Ancylobacter polymorphus: one gene and its partner. The protein of the gene in region 2 interacts with the protein of the main gene of each other region in a pairwise test. Links are inferred from orthologs where the notes say so. Each region holds a gene or a part of one and is shown on either strand. Other genes may lie near its edges.

Region 1 (5,470 bases), 560 kb from region 2 along the record:
CTCGGCGGCGCGCCGGAGCCGCGCGTCGGCGGTCAGCACCAGCTCGACGGCGATTATTTCCGCCGCATCGACGCGATGAACTTCACCGTCATGCATGATGACGGCCAGCATGTGGACGGGCTGGAAGCCGCCGATGTCGTGCTGCTCGGCATTTCCCGCTCGTCGAAGACGCCGACCAGCATCTATCTCGCCAATCGCGGCATCAAGACCGCCAATATCCCGCTGGTTCCGAGCCTGCCGGTGCCGCCGGGCCTCGCCGATCTCAAGCGCCCGCTGGTGGTCGGCCTGCTCGCCAGCGCCGACCGGGTGGTGGAAATCCGCCGCAACCGGCTGCTCGGGCTGAACGCCGCGCAGGCGGCCGACACCTATACCGACCGCGAGGCGGTGGCGGAGGAGATCGCCTTTTCCCGCCGGCTCTGCGCCCGCCATGGCTGGCCGATGATCGACGTGACCCGCCGTTCCATCGAGGAGACGGCGGCGGCGATCATCGCCCTGCTGCAGGAGCGCCGGCGCCAGCAGACCGAGAACCCGAATGGCTGACGCCGTGCCTGAAAATTCTCTGTGGCGCGGGACGGCGCCGCTGCTGCTCGCCTCGAAGAGCGCCGCACGCCGGGCGCTGCTGGAGGCCGCCCGCGTGCCGTTCGAGGTGGTGAGCGCCGAGGTGGACGAGCGCGCCATCGAGGCCGAGGCGGTGCGCGATGGCGCCGATCCCGCCTCTGTCGCGCTCACCCTCGCTCGGGCCAAGGCGCTGGCGGGGGCGGCGGCGCATCCCGGCCGGCACGTCATCGGTGCCGACCAGACGCTGGCGCTGGGCGACGACGCCCTGCACAAGCCGGCGGACCGGGCGGCGGCGAGAGCGCAGATCGCCCGTCTCGCCGGGCGCACCCATAGCCTGCATTCGGCCGTGGCGGTGGCACGCGACGGCGCGGTGCTGTGGGCGACGGTGGACAGCGCGCATCTCACGATGCGCCCGCTCACAGAGGCGGCGATCGAGGCCTATCTCGATGCGGCGGGCGAGGCGGTGCTGTCCAGCGTCGGCGGCTACCAGCTGGAAGGGCTGGGCATTCACCTGTTCGAGCGTGTCGAGGGCGACCATTCGGTGATATTGGGGCTGCCGCTGCTGCCGCTGCTCGGCTTTCTGCGCTCCGAAGGACTTCTGCTGTGACCCGCAATGTGGCGATCATCGGCCATCCCGTCAGCCATTCGCGCTCGCCGCTGATCCATGGCTACTGGCTGGCCCAGCACGGCATCGACGGCAGCTACGGCGTCCGCGACGTTCCGCCGGCGGAGATCGACGGCTTTCTCAGTGCTTTCGCCACCTCCGGCCTCGTCGGCGGCAATGTCACCGTGCCGCATAAGGAAGCCGCCTTCCGCGCCTGCGCGACGCGTGATCCGGTGGCGGAGGCGCTCGGCGCGGTGAACACGATCTGGCTGGAGGATGGCGCGCTCCACGGCGCCAACACCGATGTGCACGGTTTCCTCGCCAATCTCGACGCCGCCGAGCCGGAATGGGCGCGGGCGCTGGGCGAAGCGGTGGTGCTGGGCGCCGGTGGGGCGGCGCGGGCCATTGTCTATGGGCTGCTGCAGCGCGGGGTCGACCGCGTGGTGGTGGCCAACCGCACGCTGGCGCGGGCCCAGGGGCTGCGCGACCAGTTCGGCCCGCGCGTGCTGCCGGTGGAATGGCGCGACCTTGGCGGGCGGCTGATCGGCTGCCGGCTGCTGGTCAACACTACCTCGCTCGGCATGAAGGGCCAGCCGCCGCTCGATATCGACCTTTCCGCGCTGTCGCCCGACGCGCTGGTGACCGATATCGTCTATGTGCCGCTGGAAACCCCGCTCCTGCGGGCCGCCAAGGCGCGCGGCCTCGCCACGGTGGACGGGCTCGGCATGCTGCTGCACCAGGCGGTGCCGGGCTTCGAGCGCTGGTTCGGCGTGCGCCCGGAAGTGACGGCGGAACTGCGCGCCCTCGCGATCGCCGACCTCAAGGCCAAAGGACAATTCGCGTGACGGGACCGTTCGCGTGAGGGGGACGTTCGCGTGAGTCCTCGCCCGCCCTTCCGCCTCGGCCTCACCGGCTCGATCGGCATGGGCAAATCCACCACCGCGCAGATTTTCCGCGAGCTGGGCGTGCCGGTGCACGATGCCGATGCGGCCGTTCATGCGATTTACGGCGCCGAGGGCGTCGCCCCGGTCGAGGCCGCCTTTCCCGGCGTGACCCAGGGCGGGCGGATCGACCGCACCCTGCTCGGCGCCCGTGTGCTGGGTGACGAGGCGGCGATGAAGCGGCTGGAAGCCATCGTCCACCCGCTGGTGCATGCGCGCGAGAAGGCATTTCTGGAAGCGGCCGAGACCGCCGGCGCGCCCATCGCCGTGCTCGACATCCCGCTGCTGTTCGAGACCGGCGGCGAGAACCGGGTCGACGCCGTGCTGGTGGTCAGCGCGCCGGAATCGGTGCAGCGCGCCCGCGTTCTCGCTCGGCCGGGCATGACGGAAGAGAAATTTGCCGCCATCCTTGCCCGGCAGGTGCCGGATGGCGAGAAGCGGCGGCGGGCCGACCATGTGATCGACACCGGCCATGGGCTCGACCGCGCCCGCGCGGCGGTGGCGGCGCTGCTGGACGAGCTGCGGGCGAAGCTCGGCCGAGAGGAAGAAGGAGACGGTGATGCGTGAGATCGTGCTCGACACCGAGACCACCGGGCTCAACCCGCTCACCGGCGACCGGCTGGTGGAGATCGGCTGCGTGGAGATCTACAACCGCATCCCCACGGGGCAGGTCTACCATGTCTATCTGAACCCGCAGCGCGACATGCCGATGGAGGCCTTCAACGTCCACGGCCTCTCGACCGAATTCCTCGCCGACAAGCCGCTCTTCGCGCAGGTGGTCGACGATTTCCTCGCCTTCATCGCCGGCGACCCGCTTGTCATTCACAACGCCGCTTTCGATATCGGCTTCCTCAATGCGGAGTTGGCGAAGGTGGGGCGGCCGGCGCTGACCTTCGACCGCGTGGTCGACACGCTGTCGCTGGCGCGGCGGCGGCATCCGGGTGCGTCGAATCGTCTCGATGACCTGATGAACCGCTACGGCATCGATAGCTCCCGCCGCACCAAGCACGGGGCGCTGCTCGATTCCGAATTGCTGGCGGAAGTCTATGCCGAGCTGTGCGGCGGCAAGCAGACGGCGCTGAGCCTCACCATGGTGGAGACGACGACCACGGTGGTGATCGAGGGGCAGGTGGCGACGCCGCTGCAGCGTCCGCGCCCGCTGGCCCCGCGCCGAAGCGCGGAAGAGGCGGCGGCGCATGCCGCCTTCATCGCCACGCTGGGCGAAAACGCCATCTGGAACGAATACACGGCCGGAAACTGACGCCGCCGGCCGTGTCGTAAAGCTTAGGATGCGGCAAGCCGCGTCAGGAAGCGAGCACGTTGCTCGGGGCCTGCTGGGCCATGCGCTGGCGATACAGCGTGACGAAATCGACCGGGTCGATCATCAGCGGCGGGAAGCCGCCATTGCGCACCGTGTCGGCGACGATCTGCCGCGCGAAGGGGAACAGCATGCGCGGGCATTCGATGAGGATGAAGGGGTGGATGGTCTCCTGCGCCACGTTCTGGGCGCGGAAGATGCCGGCATAGACCAGCTCCAGCGCGAACAGCGTCTTGCCGTTCAGCTCGGCCTTGGCCTCCACCTTCAGCTCGACTTCATATTCCGAGCCTTCGCGCATCGGCTTGGCGCCGACATTGATCTGGATGCCGATCTGCGGCTGGCCCTTGACGACCAGCGATTCCGGCGCGCCCGGATTCTCGAAGGACAGGTCTTTCGTGTACTGCGTCAGCACCTGAAGCGTCGGCATCTGGGCGTTGTCGGTCTCAGCCATAGGTTTCTCCGTGGGGTTCGCCGGCATCCGCCCTCGGGGGCGCCGGCGATGGTGCCGCTGGGTCGGTCGTTCCGCCTCAGCCGGTCTTGCAAAGGGCGGGTGTCGCTAACACGGTTGGGTGCGGCTCACAAGCGCGCGGCACGCTTTGCGCGGCCTCGCGCAGCTGTGGGCACGCGCGGCGCTTGGCGGACGCGGCGGCTGTGCTCTACTGTGGCCGCGATGTCAGGCTATCGCCCCGCTGCTCCGCCGAAGTGATGACCCTGCGGCAGGGACGGGGTGGCGAAATCGGCCAGACGTCGTAAATAGGTCATGTCAACCGGCCGGCCCGTCCTTGGAAGGCGCCGCGCGGACACCACATGAGGCACAGTCCCGCGCCGGAACGGCTCCGGCGGGGCCAACAGCGGCGAACTGCGACGTGTTCGATATTTATACGATCATCTTCCTGGCCCTCGCCGTGTTCATCTTCATACGGCTGCGGAGCGTGCTGGGGCAGCGGACGGGGCGGGAGCGGCCGCCTTACGATCCCTATTCGCGCCGCGATGCCGCCAAGGCCCCGGTGGGCGCCTCCGACAAGGTGGTGAATTTCCCCGGCACCGCCACCGACAAACCGGCCGTGCCCGCGCCGGTGGAACCGGTGGAAGACGCCGAGCCCGCCCCCGCGCGCTGGGCCGGCATCGCCGAGGTCGGCTCGGCCGTGGCCAATGGGCTCGACGCCATCGCCGCGCAGGAGCGCGAGTTCGACGCCAAGCACTTCCTCACCGGCGCCCGCGCGGCCTATGAGATGATCATCGTCGCCTTCGCCAATGGCGACCGCGCCAGCCTGAAGGACCTGCTGGCGCGCGACGTGTTCGACGGTTTCAGCGCCGCCATCGCCGAGCGCGAGCAGCGCGGCGAGAAGATGGAGACGCAGTTCGTCGGCATCGAGAAGGCGGACATCATCGAGGCCGAGGCGCGCGGACGCAGCGCGCAGATCACCGTGCGCTTCCTCTCGCAGCTGATCTCCGTCACCCGCGACCGCAATGGCGGCGTGGTGGACGGCGATCCCGAACAGGTCGCCGACGTGACCGATGTGTGGACCTTCGCGCGCGAACTTGGCGCCCGCGACCCCAACTGGAAGCTGGTCGCCACCGAAGCGGCTTCGTGAGAAGATGACGGGGTGCGCACGCCTCTCATCCTCCCGGCCCTTCTCCTCGTTCTGACCGGCGCCCTCGCCGGCGGGGGCAACGGCGCGCAGGCCGCCCCGGCCCCGCTGTTTCCGCAGGCGGTGCTGGAGCCGACCCGTTTCAACGACCTGCCCGGCTGGGCCGGCGATGACCATGTGAAGGCGCTCGCCACCTTCCGCTGCAGCTGCACGGCGCTTGCCCGCAAGCCGGACCTCGTAAATCCGCCCCGCCCCGTCTTCACCGCCTTGCGCCCGATCTGCGCCCGTGCGGCGCGGCTGCCGAAGCAGGTGGGCGAGGCGGCGGCGCGAAAATTCTTCGAGCGCGAATTCCGCCCCTACATCATCACCGCGCTGGACAAGCCGGACGGCTTCCTCACCGGCTATTACGAGCCGGAAGTGGAGGGGTCGCGCACCCGTTCCGACGTTTTCGCCACGC
Region 2 (5,515 bases):
GCATGTGCGGGTGCTGATGAGCGAGGACATCCGCGCCTCCGTCACCACGCCGGACAAGATAAGGGCGATGCTGCCGTTGCCGGCGCCGAAGCCCGCCCACCCGGATGACCCGGCCTTCGTGCTGTTCACCTCGGGCTCGGAAGGCACGCCGAAGGGCGTGGTGCTCTCCCACCGCAACATTCTCACCAATGTGGCGCAGGTGGCGGCGCGGATCGACTTCTCGCCCGCCGACATCATGTTCAACGTGCTGCCCGTGTTCCATTCCTTCGGGCTCACCGGCGGGCTGGTGCTGCCGATGGTGTCGGGGCTGAAGACGTATCTCTACCCCTCGCCGCTGCACTACCGGATCATCCCGGAACTGGTCTACGCCACCAACGCCACCGCCATTGTCGGCACCGATACCTTCCTCATGGGCTATGCCCGCACCGCCAACCCCTATGATTTCCGCTCGCTGCGCTTCGTGGTGGCGGGGGCCGAGCCGGTGAAGGCGGAAACGCGTCGGGTGTGGATGGAGAAGTTCGGCCACCGCATTCTGGAAGGCTACGGCGTCACCGAATGCGCGCCGGTGCTGGCGGTGAACACGCCGATGTTCAACCGCGTCGGCACGGTCGGCCGCATGCTGCCGGGCATCCATCACCGGCTGGAGACCATGGCCGGAATCGAGGAAGGCGGGCGGCTTCAGGTGCGCGGGCCGAATGTGATGCTCGGCTATCTCCGCGCGGAGAAGCCCGGCGTGATCGAGCCGCCGGAGCATGGCTGGTACGACACGGGCGACATCGTCAGCTTCGACGAGGAGGGCTTTGTCGCCATTCGCGGCCGGGTGAAGCGCTTCGCCAAGATCGCCGGCGAGATGATCTCGCTCGCCGCCATCGACGCCATGGTGGCGACGCTGCGGCCCGATGCCGAGCATGTCGCCGTGGCGGTGCCGGATGCGCGGCGCGGCGAGCGCATCATCCTGATGACTACGGCGCCGGACCTCACCCGCGCCGCGCTTCAGGCCTATGGCCGGGAGCGGGCGGTGACCGAGCTGATGATCCCGGCGGATATCCTGCGCATGGACGCGCTGCCGCTGCTCGGTTCGGGCAAGGTGGACTTCACCAAGGCGCGCGGCATCGCGTTGGAAATGCTCGCCGCCCGCGCGCCAGCCGGAGACGGGGCATGAGGGCGGCGCCCGCCCGGCGCGGGCGCGAGGGCGGGGCGGCGCGGGCGCGCGGGCCTGATCCGCGGGCGCGGGGGGCGGATACGCGCGCGCGCATCGAGGCGGTGGCGCTGGAACTCTTCGCGCAGAAGGGCGTCGCCGGCACCTCGGTACGCGACATCGCGCTCGGCGTCGGGGTGAGCGAGGGGGCGCTCTACCGGCATTTCCCCTCCAAGGAGCAATTGGCGCGCGAGCTTTTTCTCACCCGCTATGCCGGGCTGGCGGCGCAGATTTGCCAGCTCGACGCCGCCGAGCCGGAATTGGAGCCCAAGCTGCGGGCGGTGGTGCGGCTGGCCTGCGGCCTGTTCGATGCCGAGCCGGCGCTGTTCGCCTATCTGCTCATCCACCAGCACGAGCATCTCGGCACCGTGCCGGACGCGCCGGACGCGAATGTGGTGGAAGCGGTGGCGCAGATGCTGCGCGGCGCCGGCGTGCCGCCCGCGCGCGTCACACTGGCCAGCGCCATGGCGCTCGGCTGCGTGGTGCAGCCGGCGGTGTTCGCGCTCTATGGCCGGATCGAAGGTCCGCTGGCGGCGCAGGCGGAGGCGATCGCGGCGGCGGTGCTGGGCGTGGTGGAACGGGCGAAGGCGGGATAGGGCGGGGCGAGGTCGGGCCGTTCTTCACCTCTCCCCATGGGGGGAGAGGTCGCCGCGCAGCGGCGGGTGAGGGGCGGGGCGTGTTCGGCGCAACAGAAAAGGCCCCTCACCCCAACCCTCTCCCCGATGGGGAGAGGGAGCGGCGGCGCCCTGCGTCGAAACGGGCCCTGCCGTTCTTCACCTCACCCCATGGGGGAGAGGTCGCCGGCGCCGTCCTCAGAACAGCTTCATGCCGGGCGGGATCGGCAGGCCGGCGGTGATCGCCTGGGTCTTTTCCTGCACGATGCGCTCGCCCTTGGCGCGGGCATCGGCATGGGCGGCGACGATCAGGTCTTCCAGAATCTCGGCCTCGTCCGGGTTCAGCAGGCTCGGGTCGATATGGATCGCCTTGAGCGCGCCCTTGGCCGAGACCCGCACCGTGACCATGCCGCCGCCGGCGGCGCCGTCGACCTCGATGGCTTCAAGCTCCGCCTGGAGCTGCTCCATCTTGGACTGCATCTCCTTCACCTTCGACATGATGCCGAGAAGGTCTTTCATCGGGAAACTCCTCTAATCAGAATTCGATCTCGTCATCCGCGCCCGGCCCGTCGTCGCGGGCGGCCATCAGATCGGCGTCGGTCATGTCGGCATCGCCGGTGAAGCCGGCGGGTTCCTCCGGGGCGAGGGAGCGCACATCGACGATGGTGGCGCCGGGAAAACGCGCCAGCGCCGCCGCGACCAGCGGGTCGGCGCGCACGCCGGTCATCATCGCGTCGCGCTGGGCGGCGGCCTTCTCGGCCAGCGTCGGCTCGCCCTCTTCGCGCGAAAGCGCGACCAGCCAGCGCCGGCCGGTCCATTCCGACAGCTTGGACTGCAGTTCCTGAATGAGGTTCGGCGCGCCGCCAGGGGCGAGCGCCACTTCCATCTGCCCGTCCTCGAAGGCGACGAGGCGCACGCTGTTTTCCAGCGCGAATTTCAGCTTGAGGTCGCGCCGGGCGGCGGCGAGGGCGACGAGGTCCTCGAAGCTCGCCACGGCGAGTCCGGGCGTGGGCGCGGGCGCCGCTGCGGCCGGGCGCGGCGTGGCGCGCGAGGCGACGGACAGGTGGCTGGCGGCAGTCGGCGCGGCGGAAGGGGCTTTCGAGGGCGCGGGGAAACTGCGCGGCGCTGTCGCCGCCATCGCCGAACCGCCACCCCCGGACCCGCCGCCCATCGGCGCGCCGCCACCGGAAGGCCGGCCGGCCGGCGCCTCCGGCGCGCCGTCGCGCAGGCGCCGCAGCGCCTCGTCCGGGGTCGGCAGGTCGCTCGCATAGGCGAGGCGCACCAGCACCATTTCCGCCGCCTGCATGGGTTTCGCCGCCTGCTGCACCTCGCTGAGGCCCTTGGTGAGCATCTGCCAGGCGCGCGAGAGCACCCGCATGGACAGGCCACGGGCGAACTCCCGCCCGCGCAGGCGCTCGGCTTCCACCAGCGCCGCGTCGTCCGCCGTCTCGGGCAGGATTTTCATGCGGGTGACGAGATGGGTGAATTCAGCGAGATCGGCGATCACCACCGCCGGGTCGGCGCCGGAATCATATTGCTCGCGCAGTTCGGTCAGCGCTTTCGCGATGTCGCCCTGCATCAGGGCCTCGAACAGGTCGATGACCCGCCCGCGATCGGCGAGGCCGAGCAGCGCGCGCACCTGCTCGCCATGCACCATGCCGCCGGTCGCCTGGCCGCCGGAATGGGCGATGGCCTGATCGAGCAGCGAGAGCGCGTCGCGCACCGAGCCTTCCGCGGCGCGGGCGATGAGGCTCAGCGCCTCGGCGTCGATGCCGACCCCTTCCGCCGTGCAGATGCCCTGGAGATGGCGCGCCAGCGTGCCGGCCTCGACCCGGCGCAGATCGAAGCGCTGGGTGCGCGAGAGCACCGTGACCGGCACCTTGCGGATTTCCGTGGTGGCGAAGATGAACTTCACATGCTCGGGCGGCTCTTCCAGCGTCTTCAGCAGGCCGTTGAAGGCCGCCGTGGAGAGCATGTGCACTTCGTCGATGATGAACACCTTGTAGCGCGCCAGCACCGGCTTGTAGCGCGCCGCCTCGATGATCTCGCGGATGTCGCCGATGCCGGTATTGGACGCGGCGTCCATTTCCTGCACGTCGACATGCCGGCTCTCGATGATGTCCCGGCAGTGGCGGCCGAGCACGGGCATATCGAGCGTCGGCGCGCCGCCGCCGGCGGGGCCGTCGGCCGGCTCGTAATTGAGCGCGCGGGCGAGGATGCGGGCGGTGGTGGTCTTGCCGACGCCGCGCACGCCGGTGAGGATATAGGCCTGCGCGATGCGCCCGGAGGCGAAGGCGTTGCCCAGCGTGCGCACCATCGCCTCCTGGCCGATCAGATCGGCGAAGGTCTGCGGCCGGTATTTGCGCGCCAGGACGCGATACGGGGCGGCGGCCGCCGCCGGGACCACGGCCGGCACCATGGCCGGCACGCTCGGCAGCGGGCCGAGATCGAAGCCCGGCCCATCATCGCCGGGGTGCGTCAGGTCGGGCATGTCGGGAGTGTCGGCGCTCATGGCCCCTTCATAGCATCGCGGGCGGTGCCGGGCACAACGGCGCAGTGACGCGCGGGGGAAATTTCCGGGGACGAGAGCGAGGGCAGCGCCGGTGGTGCCTTCGGGGCAGGGTCCGCGCGGAGCGGTCGGCGCACAGCGTGGCCAAGGGTGGGAGGCTGGACAGAGACCCGATCCGGGCTCGTTGGGGCTGCTTCCTTCCGGACCTGACCCGGTTGGCGAGTGGCTCGTCCACCGCCAACCTCCCGCCGCCTATATCGTCCAGATGCACGGGGGATGCAAGGGGGCTGGCTGGGGCGGGCGCTCATAGGTCGTGTGGGGACATGCCGCCACCCGGCGGATCAGGGACATCGTCGTCTCGCTTCCAGGGACGAAGCGAGAAAACGCCGCTCGCGTCGCGCCTCGGCGACTGTCCGCGACATCGTTTATCTCGCGGAAGGACGATGGTATGAAAGCGCGTTATATGCGCGCCTTGGCGCGAGTTTTGGTGATGGAATAGAAGTCTTTGTTGCAGTGCGCGCGAACTCGATGCGCAGCCGGAGAGGCCACATATGACCAAAATCGTATCGTCGAAAGCAATTGCTGAATTCTGTGTGCAAAAGCTAGGGGCTGAACTGATTGGCGAGCCGGGAGAATTTTCAATACGCCGTGTCTGTACGTCGAGTGGGCTGGTTGAAGGCGGAATTGCTTTTTCAAAGACAGATCCGAGCGAGGCGACGCAGCGGCTCATTCCCCGCAATTCGGTTTTGCTCGCTCCGTTGGGTTCTTCGGTGGTGCCGGATCCGGAAGGGTTGATAATTCTGCTCGAAAACCCTCGACTCGCCTTTGCCCAGGTTGTCGCCGAATTTCTTGTTGGTCCTTCTTTTTCTGGTATTCATCCAACCTCTATAATTCATCCCTCCGCCCACATCGACGAGACCGCTTCCATAGGTGAATATAGCATTATTGGACCGGATTGTGTTGTCGGTGCTGGAAGCGTTGTTCATCGGCACGTTGTTTTATCGAGAAATGTTACAATAGGAAAGAATTGCGTCATCTTTTCTCACGCCGTGCTGGGTGAGGATGGCTTCGGCGTCGAGACGGATTCGAATGGGAACCTGCTCAGGATTCCTCATCTCGGCGGCGTTGTCGTCGGGGACTTTGTCCAGATCGGCAATTTCACGGCTGTGGCATCGGGCACGATCGAGCCGACGA

What was found. Proteins that work in one complex are often made in the same cells at the same time.
Region 1: the proteins of K9D25_RS03215 (region 2) and dnaQ interact in binary tests that used the Escherichia coli proteins (3 or more experiments, as listed by UniProt). The link is inferred for Ancylobacter polymorphus from one-to-one orthologs.

The regions. Positions count from the first base shown.
Region 1 is NZ_CP083239.1:1,229,669-1,235,138, reverse strand. Bases 1,623-4,513 are described here. They hold dnaQ (DNA polymerase III subunit epsilon), read left to right. Parts: upstream 1,623-2,662; coding sequence 2,663-3,364; downstream 3,365-4,513. Other genes in these bases: K9D25_RS05805 (Tim44/TimA family putative adaptor protein), read left to right, coding at 4,288-4,513; secB (protein-export chaperone SecB), read right to left, coding at 3,408-3,872; coaE (dephospho-CoA kinase), read left to right, coding at 2,038-2,670; K9D25_RS05825 (shikimate dehydrogenase), read left to right, coding at 1,623-2,007. In the rest of the region: K9D25_RS05835 (pyruvate, water dikinase regulatory protein), read left to right, coding at 1-540; K9D25_RS05830 (Maf family protein), read left to right, coding at 533-1,165; more of K9D25_RS05825, read left to right, coding at 1,162-1,622; more of K9D25_RS05805, read left to right, coding at 4,514-5,016; mltA (murein transglycosylase A), read left to right, coding at 5,029-5,470. UniProt on the Escherichia coli protein: DNA polymerase III is a complex, multichain enzyme responsible for most of the replicative synthesis in bacteria. The epsilon subunit contain the editing function and is a proofreading 3'-5' exonuclease.
Region 2 is NZ_CP083239.1:667,933-673,447, reverse strand. The notes cover bases 1,837-4,772. They hold K9D25_RS03215 (DNA polymerase III subunit gamma/tau), read right to left. Parts: upstream 4,325-4,772; coding sequence 2,348-4,324; downstream 1,837-2,347. Other genes in these bases: K9D25_RS03220 (YbaB/EbfC family nucleoid-associated protein), read right to left, coding at 2,011-2,331. Also shown: K9D25_RS03230 (acyl-[ACP]--phospholipid O-acyltransferase), read left to right, coding at 1-1,162; K9D25_RS03225 (TetR/AcrR family transcriptional regulator), read left to right, coding at 1,159-1,794; K9D25_RS03205 (hypothetical protein), read left to right, coding at 4,873-5,515. UniProt on the Escherichia coli protein: Part of the beta sliding clamp loading complex, which hydrolyzes ATP to load the beta clamp onto primed DNA to form the DNA replication pre-initiation complex.